One region of the Rouxiella sp. WC2420 genome, then DNA from elsewhere that is predicted to be linked to it. Evidence: riboswitches for the same ligand, from Rfam matches in the RefSeq annotation. Region 1 holds a riboswitch; each other region holds the start of a gene.
What was found. Region 1 has a riboswitch for thiamine pyrophosphate ahead of thiM (hydroxyethylthiazole kinase). Riboswitches for the same ligand answer to the same signal wherever they lie in the genome.
Positions count from the first base shown of each region.

Region 1 (7,118 bases):
TGTTTCTCAGGCTGGTAACGTGCTATGACCGCGATCGATGCTTTAGCCTCACCGCTGCAAAAACTTTATTACAACGCTCAGAATACCCTGGCTTTATCAGATCTTGATGAAGAAAAAATCAGCCAGATAGCCCGCGACCTTGATAGCGCCAGCAGTGATGAAGAGCACTATGTCACAGGCTGGATGGCACTTAATTCCGTGGTGCTGATTCGCCGTTACCAAAACAACCGAGGCAGCGCCGATGGTCTGGTCTTCACCCGCGCCAATAAATATCGCCTTAGCGTGCAATCGGTGATGTTCCGCATTCCTAAACCCTTGCTCTGGGTGACTTTCCGCCGCCGTCCACGGACCATGAAAGTGATTACTTACAATCGCTTGGGCAGCCAGCAAGATAGCCTGCAACAGTTTGATAATATTCAGGAAGAAGAATTAAAACAACAGCTGGAGGCGGATTGGCGCGAGCTGAATGACTATCTTGGTTTAGCCTGCTGGCAGCGAGAAAACGGCCAACCTTTGTGGAATGCGTTGCAGAAAAACGTCTCGCCAGAAAGGATCTTAAAACTTTGTCAGAGCCATTTTTTCACTCACAGCAGGCTGCAAAAAGAGGGAGATTTTGAAGGGTTGTGGCATAGGGGCCTGTTTATTGCCCGTCGCGGCGACGGTGCGGCTGCATTGCAGCTGTCATGGCAAAATACGCAAACGCAGGAGGTGGCCAGCTATCTTTTCGAGATCTTCAAGAAAGACACTGGCCCTACCCGCCTGCGGCTTTCGCTCAGGCCGGGCAAACAGGAAAAGTTCTACCCGCTCAACCCGTTTGACGCGCAACACTTATACGACGCGATGCAGATGTTTGAACGCGCCGAAGGTGCCCTAGGCGTCCTTGAGCAAAAGTCTTACCACCAACGATGAAAATGATGTACCGGGCCAATACCTTCACCGACCTCAAGTGAATCCGCCTGCTGTAGCGCCTGTTGCAGATATGCTTTCGCGGCGCTGACAGTGTCAATCCAGTTGGCATTTCTAGGTCTGAGCGCGGCAAGCGCAGCGCTCAAGGTACAACCGGTGCCATGAGTATGACGGGTTGCTACGCGCGGTGCGGTAAACCGTTGGTGATAGTGAGCGGTCATTAGCCAGTCTGGACTTTCATTATCGCTTAAATGCCCACCTTTCATTAATACCGCTTCACAGCCCAGCTCCAGCAGCGCTTCACCCTGACGGCACATTTCTTGCTCGGTGGTGGCCATTTCACAATCCAGCAGCGCAGCAGCTTCAGGAAGATTAGGCGTAATCAGCGAAACCTGCGGCAGCAGCCATTTGCGCAGCGCTTCAACGGCATCAGGCGTCAGCAGCGGGTCGCCACTTTTCGCCAGCATTACCGTATCCAACACCACAAAGACCGGGGCTTTTTCCAGCATGCGATAATAGCGCAAACGTTCCGCCACGACTTCCACCACCGCAGTATTGGCCAGCATGCCAATTTTGGCGCTGTCGATGCGCACGTCGCTTAATACTGAATCGAGCTGCGCGCCAACAAAGCCAGGTTCAATGTTATAAACCGACTGCACACCACGGGTATTTTGCGCCACTAACGCGGTGATAACACTGGTGCCGTAGGCCTCCAACGCCGAAAAGGTTTTCAAATCTGCCTGAATCCCTGCTCCACCGCTAGGATCGGTACCCGCAATGGTTAATGCATTGATGCGCTGACTCATAGCTCACCTACCCTGAAATTTTTAGCAGTGAGCCGTTTGGCGTCGAGGGAATAAAGCGCGTCAAGGAAAGCTGGCTGGAAGCTGCCGGGTCCTTTGGCCTCCTGGCTGGCGATTTCTCCTGCACAGGACATCACCCGACAGGCCGCCGCAACATTGGATAACCTGTCGCCCGGAAGAGAAACAAAGGCCGCAACTACCGCCGATAGCGCACAGCCGGTACCAACAACCTTCGTCATCAACGCGTCGCCACCAGAAACCGCGCAGGTATTTTCGCCGTAGCAGATATAATCGATTTCACCTGTTACCGCGACTATCGCTCCGATCTGCAGAGCCAGGCTTTGCGCTGCGGGTAATGCGGCTAATGAAGTATCGGCACTGTCGACGCCACGACCAGAAGCTGCCAGCCCGCTGAGGGCCATGATTTCAGAAGCATTACCCCGGATTGCCGCAGGACGGAGTCTGATAATTTCCTGACAAAACTCTGAGCGCCAGCTGAGTGCGCCGACCGCTACGGGATCAAGCACCCATGGTTTACCCGCATTATTGGCGGCGTGGATGGCGGCTAGCATGGATTGGGCGCGAGAGTCGGTCAAGGTGCCGACGTTTACCAGCAGGGCGCTGGAGATTGCGCTGAACTGCGCGGCCTCGCGGGAGTCAATCACCATCGCAGGTGAAGCACCGAGGGCTAAAAGCACATTGGCCGTTATCGACTGCACCACGTCATTGGTCATGCAATGTACCAAAGGCGAGGCCTGACGAAGCTGGTTTAAGGCATCCGCGGCTTTTTCACCGGGAAAGGCTGAAGGTCGAGTGGTCATAAATTTCCCCACCGGCGTTCAAGAAGGGGTACCGGGTGGAGATACCACGACTTCCCTACGCTGGCATTATCCAGATCAGGTAATACGGGTATTTCTCAGCCTTCACGAAGAAGGGCACCCCGAGTCATTAATGCTTATAGTACTAAATAATTATGCAGTACTTGATAATTATGGAGCAGCGACGGTATGACCTTCGCCAACATAACTATATCCATGGGCTTCCATGAATTTTGATACCGCTAATTCAGCAGTAGAAATCACTTCTGCAAGCGGCAAATTAGCATCGATATTTATAACTTCTGAACCAACAAAGTTCAGTAAAGGAACGACTGCAATTTTTTTAGCCAGCGAGTTGCGGCTATGATCCGGCTTGCGCGCACAGGCAACATCAAGGTCAACATTAAGTTTGATGACCAGGTCAGGCTTCTGCTGAGTCATCCATTCAAAAGCTTTCCATTCACGCTGGGCAATCCACTGTACAAAACGATTACCCTTTATCTTTTCAGGAATGGTAGGACCATCAAAGGCGCTTGGAATTTCAACTTGTGGAAAACGGTCAGATAATATGATGTTACCCTGCTGGCGTAACGCCAGCATACGACGAAAGCGCAATAGTCGACGTATAACAAAAATCATGATTACCGAAGCAGCCAACGGGCCTGGCGCGGCCTTATCAACCTTGACTTTATTATTCGCAATCGACTTTTTAAGAAAACGTCCCATGAAGGGAAACTTGACAACGACGCGTTCGACATTACCCGCCTGTTTTCCCAGGTGAACCATTTCAGCCGGGCCATATTTTTCAACGCAGGTAATAAGATGTTCACAGACAGTGGATTTACCAGAACCATCGCTGCCAATCACCGATATTAGCGGTGGAAGCTTAGAGTGCATAAAAATAATCTCTCCAGAATATACTCCCAATAATATACCATTGGTAAACAAGGATGTCGCTGAAGGTAGCTCTTATAGCTAATAGCAAGGGGAAAAAATATTTTGAAGGGCCGGTCGATTAGCATAGAATAGTTTTTTTAAAAAATTAGGTTTTTGATGTGAGTCAACAGATTAGAGCCATTGCTAATCATCCCCCTGTGCGAGTGATAGCGATAACAGGTTGTGATGGTTCAGGTAAATCGACTTTAGCAGCCAGCTTGGTAAGCCAACTTTCTTCGCAATACCCAACGGAATCACTTTACCTTGGTCAGTCCTCAGGACGTATCGGTGAATGGATTAGCGAACTTCCGATTATTGGTGCTCCTTTTGGCCGTTATTTGCTAAAGAAGTCTGAAAAAGTTAACGACCGCCCTTCTGCTCCTCCAGGTAATGTAACCGCGCTGGTGATCTACTCACTTTCCTGCTGGCGAGCTTACAAGTTCCGTAAGATGTTGAAGAAGAGTAAACAGGGTCTTTTGCTGGTTACCGATCGCTATCCTCAGGCCGAAGTTGCCGGTTTCCGTTTTGATGGCCCGCAGCTTCCTAAAGTCATGGGGGGTAATGCCTGGGTCTGCGCTCTAAGAAAGCGTGAGCAAGAACTGTATCAATGGATGGCCTCTTATCCGCCTCTGTTATTGATTCGACTTGATATCGATGAACAAACGGCACATTCACGCAAGCCCGATCACAAGCTTGAAGCATTGCGTGACAAGATTAGGGTTATACCTGGTCTTACTTTTAATGGTGCGAAGATCCTGGACTTGGATGGTCGAGAGCCCGCAAGTAAGATCCTCGATGAATCGTTAATTGCGATTCAATCCTCTCTTACGTAGTCACGAGTTCAGGCTGGTGATTACCTTTTAATACTAAAGTAAATGCAAACAGATAGATTAAACACTGAAAGCGAAAAGTCACCGGCCTATATTCCTGGATTTATTGCGGTAGTAGGCTGTGACGGCACCGGAAAGTCTACGCTGACTGCAGACCTGGTAAAAAACCTGCAACAGCAATTTAAAACTGAGCGTCGTTATTTAGGCACAATTTCCGGCGAAGATGGCGATAAAATCAAGCGCCTGCCAATTATTGGTGTCTGGCTGGAACGTCGCTTGGCAACAAAATCCGCCAAAACTCAGAGCATGAGCAGTAAAGCTCCAGCACTCTATGCGGCATTGATTATGTACGCGCTTTCATTCTGGCGTAAGGGCAATTTGCATAAAGCAAAGCTTTTGGCAGAGAGTGGTGTGTTGGTGATTGGCGATCGTTACCCGCAGGACGAGATTTCAGGTTTTCACTATGATGGGCCTGGCATTGGCGTGGAAAGGGTGACGGGCTGGTTTATGACTCGCCTGGCAAAAAGGGAGCGCAAGCTATATCAAGAGATGGCCAAGTGCCGTCCTGAATTAATCATTCGTCTTGATATCGATGCAGATACTGCTTTTTCTCGTAAACCTGACCACAGCTATCAAGAGTTACAGGACAAAATCGAGATTATGGTTAAGCTCAATTACAACGGGACCAAAATTCTAGATTTGGACTCCAGAGCGCCATATAAAGAAGTGTTGGAAAAAGCGATGAATGCAGTGACTGCTGTGGCTGTCGATTCACAGCGCGCGCAACAAGTTGCAAGTAATCAACCAAACCAGCCTGCTTAAACTTCCTTTCTAAATGGCACTTAATCCGCGTTGAGTGCCATTTTTTCGTGCATAAATTATTTATGCATCGTGTATTAAAGTAAAATCGTTAACCAAATTATTATCGTCATGACTATGGCGACTAACTGCGCCGCGCCGCCGATATCTTTTGCTCGCTTGGATAAAGGGTGAAGCTCGAATGAAATGCGGTCTACCACAGTTTCGATAGCCGTATTAAGCAACTCAACGACCAGCAAAAAGAAACAGCTGGAAATTAAGATCAGCCGCTCCATCTTGGTGACGTCTAAAAATAGCGCAATAACCACAAATGCCGAGCTAATAATAAACAGCTCACGAAATGCATTTTCTGTTAACAAAGCATCAACAAGACCATCCAGAGAATTTTTTATACTGGTTGTTAATCGCTTGATTCCAGTCTTCTTTTCCAATGCCATCAATATTTGCTCTTGTAACAACCAAAATGACCAATAGTTTCTCAACTAATAAGCAGTTTTGATATTCTAATTTTTTTGTGTTCTTAAACATAGTACTTAAACCGACCATCGGCCATACATTATGTGGCCTTGACTTGTAATTAGTCAAAGCCACTTTCCAATAGACTCACACAGTAAGTTTATGACCGCTACCCTGCAGGTATGGTTTAGAGTTGTTTCTCGTACAGGCGGTAGCGTTTATACGGGACAGCGCCAATTTTTTCAAGAATGGTGCGCATGCCGGTATTAGTCTCAAGGATCCAGGACATTTCTAACGCTTCAATTTTGCGGCGCTCAAACGGGTCATGTAACGCTTCAATTAACAGCAGCGCGATAATCGGCCCCATTCGGCTGAAGTGATGCTCCTGACGAACGCCCATCAATGGCACTCGAGCGGTACGTGTACCACTCACTTTCAGGCGCCATAACAGCTTCGCCCAGCCGAAAGGTAATAAACTACCTTTAAGGCCGGTAATTGCCTCATTGATATTTGGCAAACCTACAATAAAGGCGACAGGAACGGCGTCAATCTCTGCGATATAAATCAGGTCGTCAGGCACCAGATATTTTAGCTGATCACCCATGGTAGAAAACTCATGCTCGGTAAACGGCACAAAGCCCCAGTTGTTCTGCCATCCGGAGTTAAAGATATCGCGCAAGACCTGCATTTCCTGGCTAAAGTTCTTGCGGTTGACCTGACGAACAGTGACTTTTTTACGCACGTTCGCCATCAACTTGTTTAATGATGGAGTGAAATGCAGGTCAGTACGCTTCATCCAATAAGCCAGCAAATCTATACCTTGAGTATATCCCTGCTGCTCTACACGGTCGCCGTAATAAGGTTTGCCGTGAGTCATCATTGCAGAAGGTGGAGTATCGAAGCCATCGATAAGCAGGCCGCTTTCCTGATTGATATTCAGACTAAAAGGTCCGGTAATCTTTGTCGCGCCTTTTGACTTTAACCAATCTTCCGCCGCAGCAAATAACGCACTAAATACTTCAGGGTCATCAATAGCGTCAATCATTCCAAAATGGCCAGTATCCTGGCCATAAAGTTCGCGGTGTAAGCTGTCAATTTGCGCAGTGATACGACCCACAACTTTATCGTCTTTTTTAGCGATCCATGCCTGCCATTCGATATGTTCAGTACCAGGATTTTTCTTGGAAAGATGCTCCTCACGCTCTAAATTAAGCGGATCAATCCAGTTAGGATCGTCTTGGAATAGAGTCGAAGGAAAAACAATAAATTGCTTTAACTCACGCTTATCAATGACTTTTTCGATACGAATCATAATCACCACTAAATCTCAGAATTTGCTATAAAAACACACAATAAACCAGCCAATATTATCCAGTCTGGGATCTATTGATGCTTAACATTTACCCACCCGTCTACCGGCAAAAAATAATTATTTTTTAGACAGGCATGGCCCAAATTGAATCCCTGTTATAATTGGTCTCGCGCCCATAAAGGCAACTAAAAAGGGGCATAATGCCGAACACGCATATCTGCACGTTAGGCATATTATG
Region 1 covers NZ_CP165628.1:1,261,464-1,268,581, reverse strand. The annotation lists gene AB3G37_RS05940 (hypothetical protein) at 25-909, shown strand; gene thiD (bifunctional hydroxymethylpyrimidine kinase/phosphomethylpyrimidine kinase) at 894-1,712, opposite strand; gene thiM (hydroxyethylthiazole kinase) at 1,709-2,530, opposite strand; TPP riboswitch at 2,566-2,662, opposite strand; gene AB3G37_RS05925 (thymidylate kinase) at 2,699-3,424, opposite strand; gene AB3G37_RS05920 (hypothetical protein) at 3,583-4,296, shown strand; gene AB3G37_RS05915 (hypothetical protein) at 4,339-5,115, shown strand; gene AB3G37_RS05910 (diacylglycerol kinase) at 5,190-5,549, opposite strand; gene AB3G37_RS05905 (hypothetical protein) at 5,756-6,880, opposite strand.

Region 2 (7,118 bases), 1.6 Mb from region 1:
CAGTCTCAGTTTTCCGCTCAGCGGGCTGGTGGCACCGGCCAGCATCTTGATTGCTTCCAGCGCCTGCAATGTGCCGATCACCCCAACCACCGGACCTAATACTCCGGCGGTGCGGCAGTTGCGGGTGGGGGTTTCTAAATCGGGATACAGGCAGCGATAGCAGCCGTGAACATAGGGCGCTTCAATCACCAACAGCTGGCCGCTGAAGCCAACCGCGCTGCCGCTGATCAGCGGCTTTCCTGCCTCGACGCAGGCTTTGTTGACCGCGTGTCGGGTTGACATATTGTCACTGCAGTCCAATACCAAGTCGGCCCGAGAAACGATTGCCTCAAGGTTGTCTTGATTCAGACGTTCGGTAAACACTTCGGTCTGACACAGCGGATTCAATTTCTCCAACTCGCGCTGGGCAGTTTTTGCCTTGTGGCTGTCGATATCCGCCGTGCGATACAGAATTTGTCGCTGCAAATTGGAGACGTGCAGCGTGTCGTCATCGGCTAAAAACAGCGTGCCAACCCCTGCCGCCGCCAGATAAAGCGCAGCCGGAGAGCCTAGGCCACCAAGTCCGACGATCAACACCTTCGCTGCGCGGATTTTCTCTTGACCTTCCATGCCGACATCTTCCAGCAAAAGCTGTCGGCTATAGCGCATAAATTCATTATCGTTGAGCATGGTTGTCGTCCCGGTAAGGGCAAAGCTCGATTAATTGCTGCGTCGCTGCACGCCAGTCTGCTGCCTTGGTGATCGCGCTGACCACCGCCACGCTGCCAACACCGCATTCCATTACAGGCTGCACGCGCTCAAGGCTGATCCCGCCGATCGCAACAGTCGGGAATCTGCCGTTCAGTTGTTTGATGTGATGCGCCAACTCTGCCAGCCCTTGCGGTGCAGAGGGCATATCTTTGGTTTGTGTGGGAAATACGTGACCCAAGGCAATGTAGGAAGGATGCACACTGATGGCGCGTTCCAACTCGGCTTCATCGTGGGTAGAAACGCCCAAACGCAGACCGGCCTGATGAATCGCCAGCAAATCGGTAGTATCCAGATCTTCCTGTCCAAGATGAATACCGTAGGCCTGATGTTTCACCGCCAGATGCCAGTAATCATTGATAAACAGTCGCGCCTCATACTGGCGACCCAGTTTTATAGCCTCGATAATTGCCGGTTCAACCTCGGCGTCGGGCAGGTCTTTAATTCTGAGTTGCAGCGTTTTTACACCGGCTTCAAGCAATCGACGGACCCACTCGACACTGTCGACTACTGGATACAGGCCGAGGTAATAAGGCACTGCCGGAAACGGGGTAGACGGGATATTCATTTACCCACTCCTTCTTCAATTTTGTCGGCCGGATGATAAAGCTCGCTGCCGCGCTGGCGAAACTCTGCTGACATCTGCAACATGCCGGTTTCAACGATGTCGATCGGAATAGCTTGGGCTTCAAGCGCCGCGGCATATTCGCGAACTTCCTGAGTAATTTTCATTGAGCAGAATTTTGGCCCGCACATCGAACAGAAGTGTGCGACTTTTCCAGACTCTTGCGGCAGGGTTTCATCGTGATAGGCACGAGCGGTGGCCGGATCCAGTGCCAGATTAAACTGATCTTCCCAACGGAATTCGAAACGCGCTTTCGACATGGCGTTATCGCGGATCTGTGCGCCCGGATGGCCTTTTGCCAGATCCGCAGCGTGCGCGGCGATCTTGTAGGTAATCAAACCTTGTTTAACGTCTTCTTTGTTCGGCAAACCAAGATGCTCTTTTGGCGTTACATAGCACAGCATCGCGCAGCCAAACCAGCCGATCATCGCGGCGCCAATTCCTGAGGTAAAGTGATCGTAGCCTGGAGCAATATCAGTGGTTAGCGGCCCGAGGGTATAAAACGGCGCTTCATGACATTTATCCAGTTCTTCAGTCATGTTGCGGCGGATCATCTGCATCGGCACATGTCCAGGACCTTCAATCATCACCTGCACGTCGTATTCCCAGGCAATTTTAGTCAGCTCGCCCAGCGTTTTCAGCTCGGCAAACTGCGCTTCGTCATTAGCATCTTGAATCGAACCCGGACGCAGACCATCGCCGAGTGAAAGCGAAACATCGTAGGCCGCACAGATTTCACAAATTTCACGGAAATGGCGATAGAGGAAGCTTTCCTGATGATGCGACAGGCACCATTTCGCCATGATCGAACCGCCGCGTGACACGATACCTGTAAGCCGTTTGGCAGTCATCGGCACGTAGCGCAGCAATACGCCCGCGTGGATGGTGAAGTAATCGACACCTTGCTCGGCCTGTTCCAGCAGCGTATCGCGGAACATTTCCCAGTTAAGATCTTCTGCCACGCCGTTGACTTTTTCCAGCGCCTGATAGATTGGCACGGTGCCGATAGGAACCGGACTGTTACGCATGATCCATTCACGGGTTTCATGGATGTAGCGGCCAGTTGACAGATCCATCACCGTGTCCGCACCCCAACGAGTTGACCACACCAGTTTTTCAACTTCTTCTTCAATGGAAGAGGTGACCGCCGAATTGCCGATGTTGGCGTTGATTTTTACCAGGAAGTTTCGGCCAATGATCATCGGCTCAGATTCTGGGTGGTTGATATTGGCAGGAATGATTGCGCGGCCGGCGGCGACTTCGTCACGCACAAACTCGGCGGTAATATTCTGTGGCAGGTTGGCGCCAAAGCTTTCGCCCGGATGCTGTTGCAGCAGCACTTCACCGCGAATGCGCTCACGACCCATATTTTCACGCAGGGCGATATATTCCATTTCCGGCGTGACAATACCCTGGCGCGCATAGTGCAGCTGGGTCACGCATTTGCCGGCTTTAGCTTTGCGCGGACGGGGCAAGTGCTCGAAACGCAGATGATCCAGACCTTCGTCAGCCATGCGCTGCTGGGTAAAGCCAGAGCTGACCTGTGGCAGCTGTTCAGTGTCCTGGCGCGCTTCGATCCAGCGGGCACGTACTTTATCCAAGCCACGGTGCACGTCTATCTTTGATTCGGGATCGCCGTATGGGCCGGCGGTGTCATAAACCGGGATCGCTTCGTTATCTTCAAACTTCGGATCATCTTTAGTGCCGCCGATCATCGTCGGGCTGAGCTGGATCTCGCGCATTGGCACCAGAATGTCATCGTGGCTGCCCTGCAGATAAATTCGTTTGGAGTTAGGGAAGGCGACGCCCTGTAAGCTGTCGATAAAAGCCTGTGCTTCGGCACGTTGCTGACGACGATGACTGGTTTTTTTTACCGGGACATTCTGAGTATCAGGGGTGTTCGACATAGCAAATTCCTCGTTTTTGGCGATAGGGAAAATTGCTTGTCAGGAGATTTACAGCGGGAGTAAAGCGATGTGTCAGGACCTTGCGGCGCAGCAGTTTTTAACAACTACGGAGACGAACGGCCAAACGCAAATAAGTTACTCTTGTTCCCTTCGCGGGTACTAACCCGATCAGGTTCCGCGGATCCCGAATTAACGGTCTCAGCCTGGCAAATTTCCTTTTGGGAAGTCTGCGCTAGGCACTCCGACAAGAATTGGCCTGCGATTTCCAGGCCGTTTAAGAAGCCCCAATATACGAGGCTAATTATAAAACACAACCCTTTGCAGGGTTTTAGAACAAAACTGTTAAGCCGGTCGTACTATTGCCTCATCGTTTGCAACGGGTGGCAATGGCGCGATTTTAGTATCCAGAGCTAACGTAATGAGCTGATCTTCAAGCTCAAAACGGGCATCGAGTGCTTCCCCGATATCTGAGAGCGCATAGTTGAATTCGTAGATGTTCTCATCGTCGAGATCGGTTTCTGTATAACTGTCATGGAAAGCCATGATAGTTTCCGTATTGGCATCGAGCGCGGGAAAAATCCTTGCTGCCAGTAACGAAATTGCTGCTTGGGGGCCGTCGGATTCTTCAACTATCCTGTGATAAAGGTGAAAATGTCCTGCAGACAGGTAGTCAACCAGGTTATGGCAGAAGTTATCCAGGGCTTTCTCGTTCAGCGGCGTATGTTTTTCTTTATTAGGTTTCAGGCCAACGAGAGTGCAGTAAGAAACCAGGAGTTCCTTGCGCGCCTGCAGCCATTGATCGATCAACTCGTGGTTACCACCGACGCGTTGGGTCAATCTTTCAAGACGATTTAACATGGTTGAGTCCCTGTGAATAACGATAAATAGCCAATACGTTGAAGATTACTTATGTAACTTTTGTGTCCCAGACTTCTCAGTGTAGTCGAGGTTTGCAATAAAAAATGGAAATCCAAATAACAGATCAACACAGCGGCTGGTGGGTTATCAGTCTTGACGGCAAGCTGTGGTTGCCAGAGGGATCCTTGCCAAAAGGATCGGCCAGGCACTTTTCTTTTGTTGGCGATACAGGGCGACAGATCGGCGAGTGGCAGGGAGAACCGGTGTGGTTGATCCGCAAAAGCATGAAGGATCAAATGCTTTCTGCACGACAGCTGCTGGATCAGGATCGCGGATTGTTCCAGCTGGTAGGCCGTGGCGTTCAGCTCTCTGAATTCTATCGATCTCACAAGTTTTGCGGCTATTGCGGCCATGAAATGCACGTCAGTAAAACCGAATGGGCGGCACTTTGTGGAAATTGTAAAGAGCGCTATTACCCGCAGATTGCACCGTGCATGATTGTGGCTATCCGCCGCGGCAACGAGATCCTGTTAGCTCAACATGTTCGCCATCGCGGTGGTGTACACACGGTTTTGGCCGGTTTCGCCGAGGTAGGCGAAACTCTGGAAGAAACTGTCGTTCGTGAAGTAATGGAAGAGAGCAATATTCGGGTTAAAAATATCCGTTACGTCAGCTCACAGCCTTGGCCATTCCCAAATTCTTTGATGATGGCATTTATGGCCGATTACGACAGCGGCGAAATACGTCATGATCCCAAGGAGCTGCTCAATGCCGGTTGGTATCGTTACGATGCTTTGCCGTTGCTACCGGCCATTGGCACTATTGCCCGTCGCCTGATTGAAGATACCGTGGTTCTCTGCCGCGCAGAGGAAGAATCTTAGGCCCGACGTGCTACAATGTTCGCCTTATTTTTAGGCGCCTGGCTCGTGCTCACCAAAGTCAGGCTGCCCATCCGGGTCCGCCATACCCCAAAAGATCAGCAAAATATTAAAGGATCTTGTCAAGAATGAATGAGTTAAAAAACGATCGCTACCTGCGCGCACTGTTACGTCAGCCCGTAGATATTACCCCGGTATGGATGATGCGCCAGGCTGGCCGCTATTTGCCAGAATACAAAGCGACACGTGCAGAGGCAGGCGATTTTATGTCGCTTTGCAAAAATGCCGAGTTGGCCTGTGAAGTCACTCTGCAACCTTTGCGCCGTTATCCTCTGGATGCCGCGATCCTGTTCTCAGATATTCTGACCATTCCTGACGCCATGGGTCTGGGGCTTTATTTCGAAGCGGGAGAGGGTCCACGTTTCTCTTCGCCGCTGACTTGCTACGCCGACGTTGCCAAATTGCCAATTCCCGATCCGGAAGATGAGCTGGGCTACGTGATGAACGCCGTGCGAACTATCCGTAAGAATCTTAAAGGCGAAGTGCCGCTGATTGGTTTCTCAGGCAGCCCCTGGACGCTGGCAACCTACATGATTGAAGGCGGCAGCAGCAAAGCTTTCACTAAAATCAAGAAGATGATGTATGCCGAGCCTGCCACGCTGCACCTGTTACTCGACAAACTGGCCGACAGCGTAATTCTCTATCTCAACGCACAAATCAAGGCTGGTGCGCAGTCGGTGATGGTGTTTGACTCTTGGGGCGGCGTGTTGACTGGCCGCGATTACCTTGAGTTTTCCCTGAATTACATGCACAAGATTGTCGACGGCCTGATCCGTGAAAATGACGGACGCCGCGTGCCGGTTACGCTGTTCACCAAAGGCGGCGGACAGTGGCTGGAAGCGATTGCGGCGACCGGCTGTGATGCGCTGGGTCTCGACTGGACCACCGACATCGGCGAAGCCCGTCGTCGCGTGGGCGATAAAGTTGCGCTGCAAGGTAACATGGACCCGTCTATGCTCTATGCATCCCCAGCGCGTATCGAACAAGAAGTCGATACTATTTTGTCCAGCTACGGGCACGGCAATGGTCATGTCTTCAATCTGGGTCACGGCATTCATCAGGACGTTCCGCCTGAAAACGCCGGTGCTTTCGTTGAAGCAGTACACAGCTTGTCGCGCCAGTACCACCAGTCCTAAGAAAGGATTCTGCATGATCGATACCGGCGCAATGCGCGAAGAGCAGTTGATTAAGGCACAGCAGATCGTGCTGGAAGACTCGCCTTCGCCACTGCGTCCGGTGTTTATCGCGGGAGCTGATATTGGCTTTGAACAGGGTGGCGAAATTACCCGCGCGGCGATTGCCGTGCTGCGCTACCCCTCGATGGAGCTGGTGGAATACCAGATAGCCCGCATCCCTACGCAAATCCCCTATATTCCCGGTTTTCTTTCCTTTCGCGAATGCCCTGCGTTAATTGAAGCCTGGCAGATGCTGCAACATCGTCCCGATTTGCTGATGGTCGACGGGCAGGGCATTGCTCACCCTCGCAGGCTTGGCGTAGCCAGTCATTTTGGCCTGATGATTGGTGTGCCGACCATCGGTATCGCCAAAAGTCGCCTTTGTGGTCATTTTCTGCCGCTGGGCGATGCCGTAGGTTCCACACAGGCCTTGTGGGACAAGGATGAACAGCTTGGATGGGTGTGGCGCAGCAAGCTTCGTTGCAATCCGCTGTTTATTTCTCCGGGCAATGGTATCAGTGTCGCCTCATCGTTATATTGGGTTAAACAATGCAGCCGTGGATATCGTCTACCCGAGCCCACTCGCTGGGCTGACGCGGTAGCTTCAAATCGGCCCGCATTTCAGCGCTGGCAACGCCTGAGCGGCCAGCTTTAAGAATCCAGGCGTAGGAGGCTGTCATATTTTCAGGTAAACTCCCGCCCAGAAAAGTTAATGAGAAAATACCATGTTACGTAACCCGATTCATTTACGTCTGGAAAAGCTGGAAACCTGGCAACATTTGACGTTTATGGCCAGCCTTTGCGAACGTATGTACCCAAATTATCAGATGTTTTGCATTCAGTCAGGATTCGGCGAACCCCAGATTTA
Region 2 covers NZ_CP165628.1:4,940,350-4,947,467, reverse strand. The annotation lists gene AB3G37_RS22775 (ThiF family adenylyltransferase) at 1-669, opposite strand, end outside; gene thiE (thiamine phosphate synthase) at 656-1,315, opposite strand; gene thiC (phosphomethylpyrimidine synthase ThiC) at 1,312-3,279, opposite strand; TPP riboswitch at 3,408-3,533, opposite strand; gene AB3G37_RS22760 (Rsd/AlgQ family anti-sigma factor) at 3,622-4,137, opposite strand; gene nudC (NAD(+) diphosphatase) at 4,242-5,018, shown strand; gene hemE (uroporphyrinogen decarboxylase) at 5,144-6,211, shown strand; gene nfi (deoxyribonuclease V) at 6,225-6,905, shown strand; gene AB3G37_RS22740 (YjaG family protein) at 6,976-7,118, shown strand, end outside.
Region 2: linked by a shared signal. The riboswitch ahead of thiC (phosphomethylpyrimidine synthase ThiC) and the one ahead of thiM (hydroxyethylthiazole kinase) in region 1 are both predicted to bind thiamine pyrophosphate.

Region 3 (7,118 bases), 1.9 Mb from region 1:
AAAACAGATTGTTTTCCTGAAACAGCATCGAAACCGGACGTTTTGCCGGTGGCGAATGAGTATGATCCTGCTGATTCAGCTCGATGGTGCCTAATCCCGGCGACAAAAAACCGGCAATCAGGCTCAGCAGGGTGCTTTTTCCTGCGCCGCTGGGTCCAAGGATCGCCACGCGTTCGCCGGCAGCGATATGCAGGTCAAAGCGCATCGGTAAATGTTCATACAAATAAGTGACTTTATTTAGATTCAGCATGGCGGCCCGGTAATCTTTCGATAAGGGTAAACAGCAGGAAACATAATATCAGTAACAGCATCGCCGTCACTGCGCCTTGCTGGTTGCGGTACGAGCCCATCTGCTGATAGAGATAGAAAGGCAGTGTACGGAAATTTTCATTACCAAATAGCGCGATTACTCCAAAGTCACCTAACGAAAGCACACAGGCAAACGCCAGCGCCTGCGTCATCGGCCGTTTAAGGGCGCTCAATTCAATCCAGCGCAGCCTGTTCCAGCCCTTCATATCCAGCGACAAGCACAGCAATGAATAGCGCTCGGCCACGTCACGCATCGGATTTTCGAGAACTTTCAGTGCGTAAGGGATAGCCATCAGCGCATTAGTGAGAATTACCAGCATCCACGGTGACTGTGGCAGTCCGCTGGTGTCGCTGAGCAGCAAAAAGAAGCCGGTGGCCAGTACGATGCCGGGCATCGCCAAAATCAGCATTCCTGAAAGTTCCAGACTTTGCCCCCAGTTATTACGCTGACGCAGGCGAAGTTCGCGGCTGCTCCATAACAACATCATTGCCAGCAGCAGGCACAGCAGGCCGCTGCCAATGGCCAGTCGGACTGACATCCACAGCGATTGCCATAGCGCTTCCTGATGTAGCACGGCGAGCAGGGAATGATTCAAGCCGCTGAGGATGACGGCCACCAGCGGCGGCAAGATAAGCAGTAGGGCAAGCAGAATAAGTAAGCCATCGCTGAATCGGCGAAACAGTGAATCGGCCGGATCGCGCCAGCGCTGGGCGTGCGTATGCCCAACCGGCAGCGCCTGACTGAGCTTCTGGCTCAGCAGCACCAATCCAAGACAGCAGAATAGCTGAATCAATGCCAATAGCGCGGCGCGGCCTAAATCGTAGTCATAACTCAGAGCCTGATAGATAGCCAGCTCGATGGTAGTGGCTTTCGGACCGCCACCCAGCGATAGCACAGTGGCAAAACTGGCAAAACAGAGCATGAAAATCAGCGCGGCGGCGGGGAGAATTTGTCGTCTTAATGCTGGCCATTCCACGAATTTAAACTGTTGCCAGCCGTTCATGCCAAGCTGAGCGGCAAGCTGGCGCTGCTCGATGGCAATGTTTTCAAGGGATTGCAGCAGCAGGCGCGTTACCAGCGGCAAATTAAAGAACACATGAGCCAGCAGAATGCCTTGCAGCCCATAAGGCGAGAAACGGTATTGAAGCCCTAACGCTGCGAACAGTTGGGCGAGCCAGCCTTCGCGGCCATAAACGCTAAGGATACCAAACACCGCGACCAGCACTGGCAGCACCAGTGTCATGGCGCAAAGTCTCAGCAGCCATTGTCTGCCGGGAAAACGCCGCCGATAAAGGCTGCGGGCAAGTAAGATGGCCGGTAACACGGAACATAGCGCCGACAGCAGTGCCTGCCAAAAGGTGAAACGGATGACGTGCCACAAATAGCTATCCTGCCAGACGGCTTTTAGCTGGAGTGCCGGGGCATGGCGCAGCAGTGAGCCGAGTGCCAAAAAGGCCACCAGCAGGATAACCAATGCGGCTATGGCACCGGGCCATAGCCAGTTGGGGATTAATGGCTGACGGCGTTCTGCCATGCCTGGATCCATTTACTGCGGTTCTCAGCGACGGTTTTGGCGCTGTATTGAAGCGAAATGCTCGGTACGGTCAGGGCATCATATCCTGCTGGCAGCGGCAATTTCACCACCGGATACATCCAGTTGCCGGTAGGAATAGCGTTCTGGAAACCCGGGCTGGTGACAAATTTCATAAATTTGGCCGCCAACTCCGGATGCTTGCTGGCCGCAAGCTGGCCGGCAACTTCAACTTGCAGATAGTGACCTTCGCTGAAATTGGCCGCCGCGTAGTTGTCTTTTTTCTCTTCAATAATATGGTATGCCGGAGAAGTGGTGTAGCTCAGCACCAGATCGCTTTCCCCTTTCAGGAACAGGCCATAGGCTTCACTCCAACCTTTAGTGACCGTTACAGTCTTCTTCGCCAGCTTCTGCCAGGCCTCTGGCGCTTTGTCACCGTAAACTTTTTGCATCCATAGCAGCAGGCCCAAGCCAGGCGTGCTGGTGCGTGGATCTTCATAGATGATTTTCCAGGGCTGCGGGCTGTCGACCAATTCCTTCAGACTCTTCGGCGGGTTTTTTAGTTTGTCTTTGTTATAGACGAAAGCGAAGTAACCATAGTCGTAAGGAACGAAAGTGCTGTCGTGCCAGCCGCCCGGAATATCGAGCTGAGTTTGGTCGACGGCAGGTTTGGCAAACAGGCCAGTTTGCTCGGCTGCCTGCAACAGGTTGTTATCAAGGCCTACAACCACGTCGGCTGGGCTGTTTTTCCCCTCCATCCGCAGGCGGTTCAGCAGTGAAACGCCATCTTCTAAAGGAACATATTTCAGCTCGCAGCCGCAGTCGGCTTCGAAAGCTTTCTTTATCGCCGGGCCAGGGCCCCAATCGGCGGAGAAGGAGTCGTAGGTGTATACAGTGAGAACAGGCTTGGCAGCGAATGCCGGTGCAGCGACCAGCATCAGGCAGGGCAGTAATTTTTTAAACACTTTGCACTCCAACTTTTACCTTGAGAGAAAAATAGGCGTGGCAAAGGACTTTGAGTCAGCAAAATGCACTCTCAAATCCCTTCGCCGGTATTAACCGGATCAGGTTCGACGGGTTTTTTCTCAGCCTCAGACCGAACTTGCCTGCGCAAAATCAGTGGATCAGCACCCCGTTGAGAACGGCGCTATTGTAGAGATTATGTGACAGCGTTGAAAGCAGGTTTATGCGTCGGGGGGCGCAAACCAGGCAGATTTAAAGTCAAACCAGCCCAGAGTATTCATCCTGACCCCGCGCATGCTGCGTTGTCCTTGTAGCAATAACCAGTGGTGAAATAGCGGGTGTACATGGTTGTCGTTGACTAATTTCTGTGACCATTCCGCCAGCGGAAACTCACCGGAGCGCCATTGATTGGCGGCAATTTGCAGCCTGTCATCGAGGCAGTGCTGCATCAGCGGCAGTTCAAACAGGGTAGCAAACAGCGAAAACTCAATCGGCAAGGTGAAGTTTGCGCTGCCGAGCCAGATATCACTTGCGGCTTCTCCATTTTGCCACTTGGCGTAATCCACCACCTGAATATTAAGTTTAACATCATGTTTGGCCAGCAGAGGAGTCAGAGCCTGGCAAATGTCCCGATACTCAGAATGATCGCTATAAAAGGTGATGGTTAGCTATTGAATATTATAGGGTTTTGGCTGCTGAATCTGCGGGCGTCGATGGTGCCAGCGGGGTAACAGGCCGTAAGCCGGCGACCAATAGCGCTGATAAGCAGGGGCAGAAGCATTGAGCAGGGCAATCGGATTAAGCACCTCGCAAAGCCATTCACGCAGTGCCGGGTTCCTTCCCACGGTAGATCGCTGGTCGAAAAGCACAAAATAACAGCCTTCTTCGAGCCGACTTTCCAACTGATCGTTGGCGGTGTCATCAGCCTGTAGCTGAACGCCAGAATGTACCAGTTCCTCGGTCAGTTCCGGCAGTACCCAAATATTCACCTCATCAAGCAATGCACGATAACCGAAATAGTCATCGAAGGCGCGTATCTTGAGCTGTGTTGGCTGGTTATGAACCACTGCATAAGGTCCGGTACCCATTGGATGACGGGCAAAATCCTTCAGCGTTTGCCATTCTTGAGGCAGGATAAGCGCATGCACGCTGCCAAGCAGCCAGGGTAACCAGCGGTCTGGCGTATGGAGAAAAATATCTATCACGTTAGGGGTGGGCGATTCGACGCGTGAAAAATGACTAAACAGTGGGTGAGAATCGAGCCGCGCGAAAGTCGTGATTATATCAGCCATTTCCAGCTCGCGGCCGTGGTGAAAATGAATCGCCGGGCGCAGATAAAAACGCCAGTGCAATGGAGTCACTTCCTGCCAGTGATGTGCGATATCGCCGCGCAGTTCCCCATTTTCCTCATTTATACCAATCAGCCCGCTAAAGATCTGCTTCGCCAAATGGGTCTCGGAACGACGTAGCATGCTGCCGGGAAGCAGGCTGGGAAGAGAGCGGTAGTAAAGGACGCGAAGTATATGTTTCCCCTGGCGAAAACGACGCCCGAGCTGTGAAAGCAGCATTTGGCGAACTACCGTTTTGTCTCCCACCAGCTGTACTAACTGATCAACGCGGTCCTGCTCCAGCAGTTCCTCGGCCCGCATCTGCTGCAATGCCAGACCAGTAAACAGAAACGTTAGCCGCGACTTTTTACCTCTGCCAGCTTCCGCCTCCCAATGGAGCCAGCCCTCATTTTGCATGTTGCCCAGCAGCGATCGCATATGTCGGCGCGAACAGCTAAGGGCTTCGGACAGCGCCTGTAACGTAGTTTCTACGGGTTCTCCATGGCAAAACTGCCATAGGCGAAGGAACTGCTGCTGCAAACGTGGCGATGACATAAAAGAGGAACTCCTGTAAGCAAACCCATCAATTTATCTTTCCCTATATTACGACCATAATCTCTGGCAACAAAGAGTCCTGTAGCGTGATGCTTGCTGCTTCACTGCTGCCAGCCGTTTTCTGAGTAATGGTGAAATGTCGCCAGCCAGTGAGGTCACTCACTGGTTTTTTTGTGTTTACTCTCTTACGCTTAGAGTTGAATGTGCCTACACGCCATACAGTTCGACTGTTATCAGGGATGGTTTATGTCTTCTCGCCGTTTATCACTTATATTTGCAACTTTCCTGCTAGTGTCTTTTCTGAGTGGAATAGCCGGGGCGCTACAGGCGCCGACTCTCAGTCTGTTTCTCACCAATGAAGTCAAGGTCAGGCCACTGTGGGTCGGGCTGTTCTATACCGTCAATGCGCTGGCCGGGATTGTGATCAGTTTCCTGCTGGCCAACTATTCCGATAAAAAGGGTGATCGTCGCAGGTTATTGTTTTACTGCACTCTTTTGGCGATTGGCAATAGTCTGGTTTTTGCTTTTAGCCGAGATTATCTGGTGCTGATAAGCGTTGGGGTATTGCTGGCCGCGATCGGCAACGCCTCAATGCCACAGTTGTTTGCTCTGGCACGTGAATACGCCGACCGTTCCGCCCGCGAAGTGGTGATGTTCAGCTCGATGATGCGGGCAACGCTGTCGCTGGCCTGGGTGCTGGGACCCCCCATCTCCTTTATGCTGGCGCTTAATTACGGCTTTACCCTGATGTATCTCTGTGCTGCGGCGGTATTCGCCTTTGGCGCGTTGATGGTGTGGTTTTTTCTGCCCTCGGTCGAAAGGATCGAGCAACCGGTCGATGAAGTGGCCGTTCCCGTTAGTGCATGGAAAAATCGTGACGTGAGGCTCCTGTTTATTGCCTCGCTGCTGATGTGGACCTGCAACATTATGTACATCATTGATATGCCCCTATATATCACTGCGGACATGCACTTGCCGGAAGGATTGGCCGGACTATTGATGGGCGCTGCTGCCGGGCTGGAAATTCCGGTGATGCTGATTGCTGGAACACTGGTAAAGCGCACCGGTAAAAAACGTCTGATGCTTTGTGCGACTTTGTTTGGCGTATTGTTTTATTTGGGGATTATCTTGTTCCAGTTCAAAGCAGCGTTAATGATCCTGCAGCTGTTTAACGCGATTTTTATCGGCATTATCGCGGGTATTGGCATGCTGTATTTTCAGGATTTAATGCCGGGCAGGGCAGGTTCAGCGACGACTTTGTTCACCAACAGTATCTCCACCGGCGCTATTTTGGCTGGCGTATTGCAGGGCACGATTGTAGAAAATTTTGGGCATTATCAGGTGTATTGGGCGGCGTTAGGGCTTTCAGCTATCGCGCTAATCCTGATGACCCGGGTTAAAAATGTCTGACCCGCCGAGAGACGGGTCAGGAGTACTGAGCTAACGAATTAACGCATAAAGGCAGGCTGAGTCTTCTCGTAGGCCGAGATACTGTCTTCATGTTGCAGCGTCAGACCGATGCTATCCAGCCCGTTCATCATGCAGTGGCGGCGGAAACTGTCTATCTCAAACGGATAGCTTTTGTCGCCAGCGCGCACAACTTGATTTTCGAGATCGACGTCGAAATGAATCCCAACGTTTTCCTTCGCCAATGTAAACAGCTCGTCAATTTGCTCTTCACTCAGCGTCACCGGCAATAGCTGGTTATTAAAGGAGTTGTTGTAAAAAATATCAGCAAAGCTTGGCGCGATTACGGCGTGGAAGCCGTAATCGGTCAATGCCCATGGCGCATGTTCACGAGATGAGCCACTGCCAAAATTTTCTCGTGCCAACAATATGCTGGCACCCTGATATTCAGGTTTATTCAGAATAAAATCAGGGTTAGGCGTATAGCCCTGACCTTCCAGATAGCGCCAGTCATAGAACAAAAACTGGCCAAAACCTACGCGGGTCACCATTTGCAGGAACTGCTTCGGCACAATGGCGTCGGTATCGACGTTAGCGATATCCAATGGAATGACCAGACCGCTATGGGTAATGAATTTTGCCATGAGCGTCTCCTTAATTCAGTTCGCGGATATCGGCAAAGTGACCGGCAACCGCTGCGGCTGCTGCCATAGCGGGGCTGACCAGATGAGTCCGGCCTCCGCGACCTTGACGGCCTTCGAAATTACGGTTGCTGGTAGAGGCACAGCGCTCTCCTGGATTCAGACGATCGTTGTTCATGGCGAGGCACATCGAGCAACCCGGTAAACGCCACTCAAAACCGGCATCGATAAAGATCTTGTCCAGACCTTCCTCTTCAGCCTGTGCCTTGACCGGGCCGGAACCTGGTACCACAATCGCCTGTACGCCTGCCGCCACCTTGCGCCCTTTGGCAACCGCCGCCGCCGCGCGCAGATCTTCTATGCGCGAGTTGGTACATGAGCCG
Region 3 covers NZ_CP165628.1:4,596,085-4,603,202, reverse strand. The annotation lists gene thiQ (thiamine ABC transporter ATP-binding protein ThiQ) at 1-250, opposite strand, end outside; gene thiP (thiamine/thiamine pyrophosphate ABC transporter permease ThiP) at 234-1,844, opposite strand; gene thiB (thiamine ABC transporter substrate binding subunit) at 1,820-2,806, opposite strand; TPP riboswitch at 2,865-2,986, opposite strand; partial or broken gene sgrR (HTH-type transcriptional regulator SgrR) at 3,026-4,687, opposite strand; gene AB3G37_RS21215 (MFS transporter) at 4,934-6,097, shown strand; gene leuD (3-isopropylmalate dehydratase small subunit) at 6,136-6,738, opposite strand; gene leuC (3-isopropylmalate dehydratase large subunit) at 6,749-7,118, opposite strand, start outside.
Region 3: linked by a shared signal. The riboswitch ahead of thiB (thiamine ABC transporter substrate binding subunit) and the one ahead of thiM (hydroxyethylthiazole kinase) in region 1 are both predicted to bind thiamine pyrophosphate.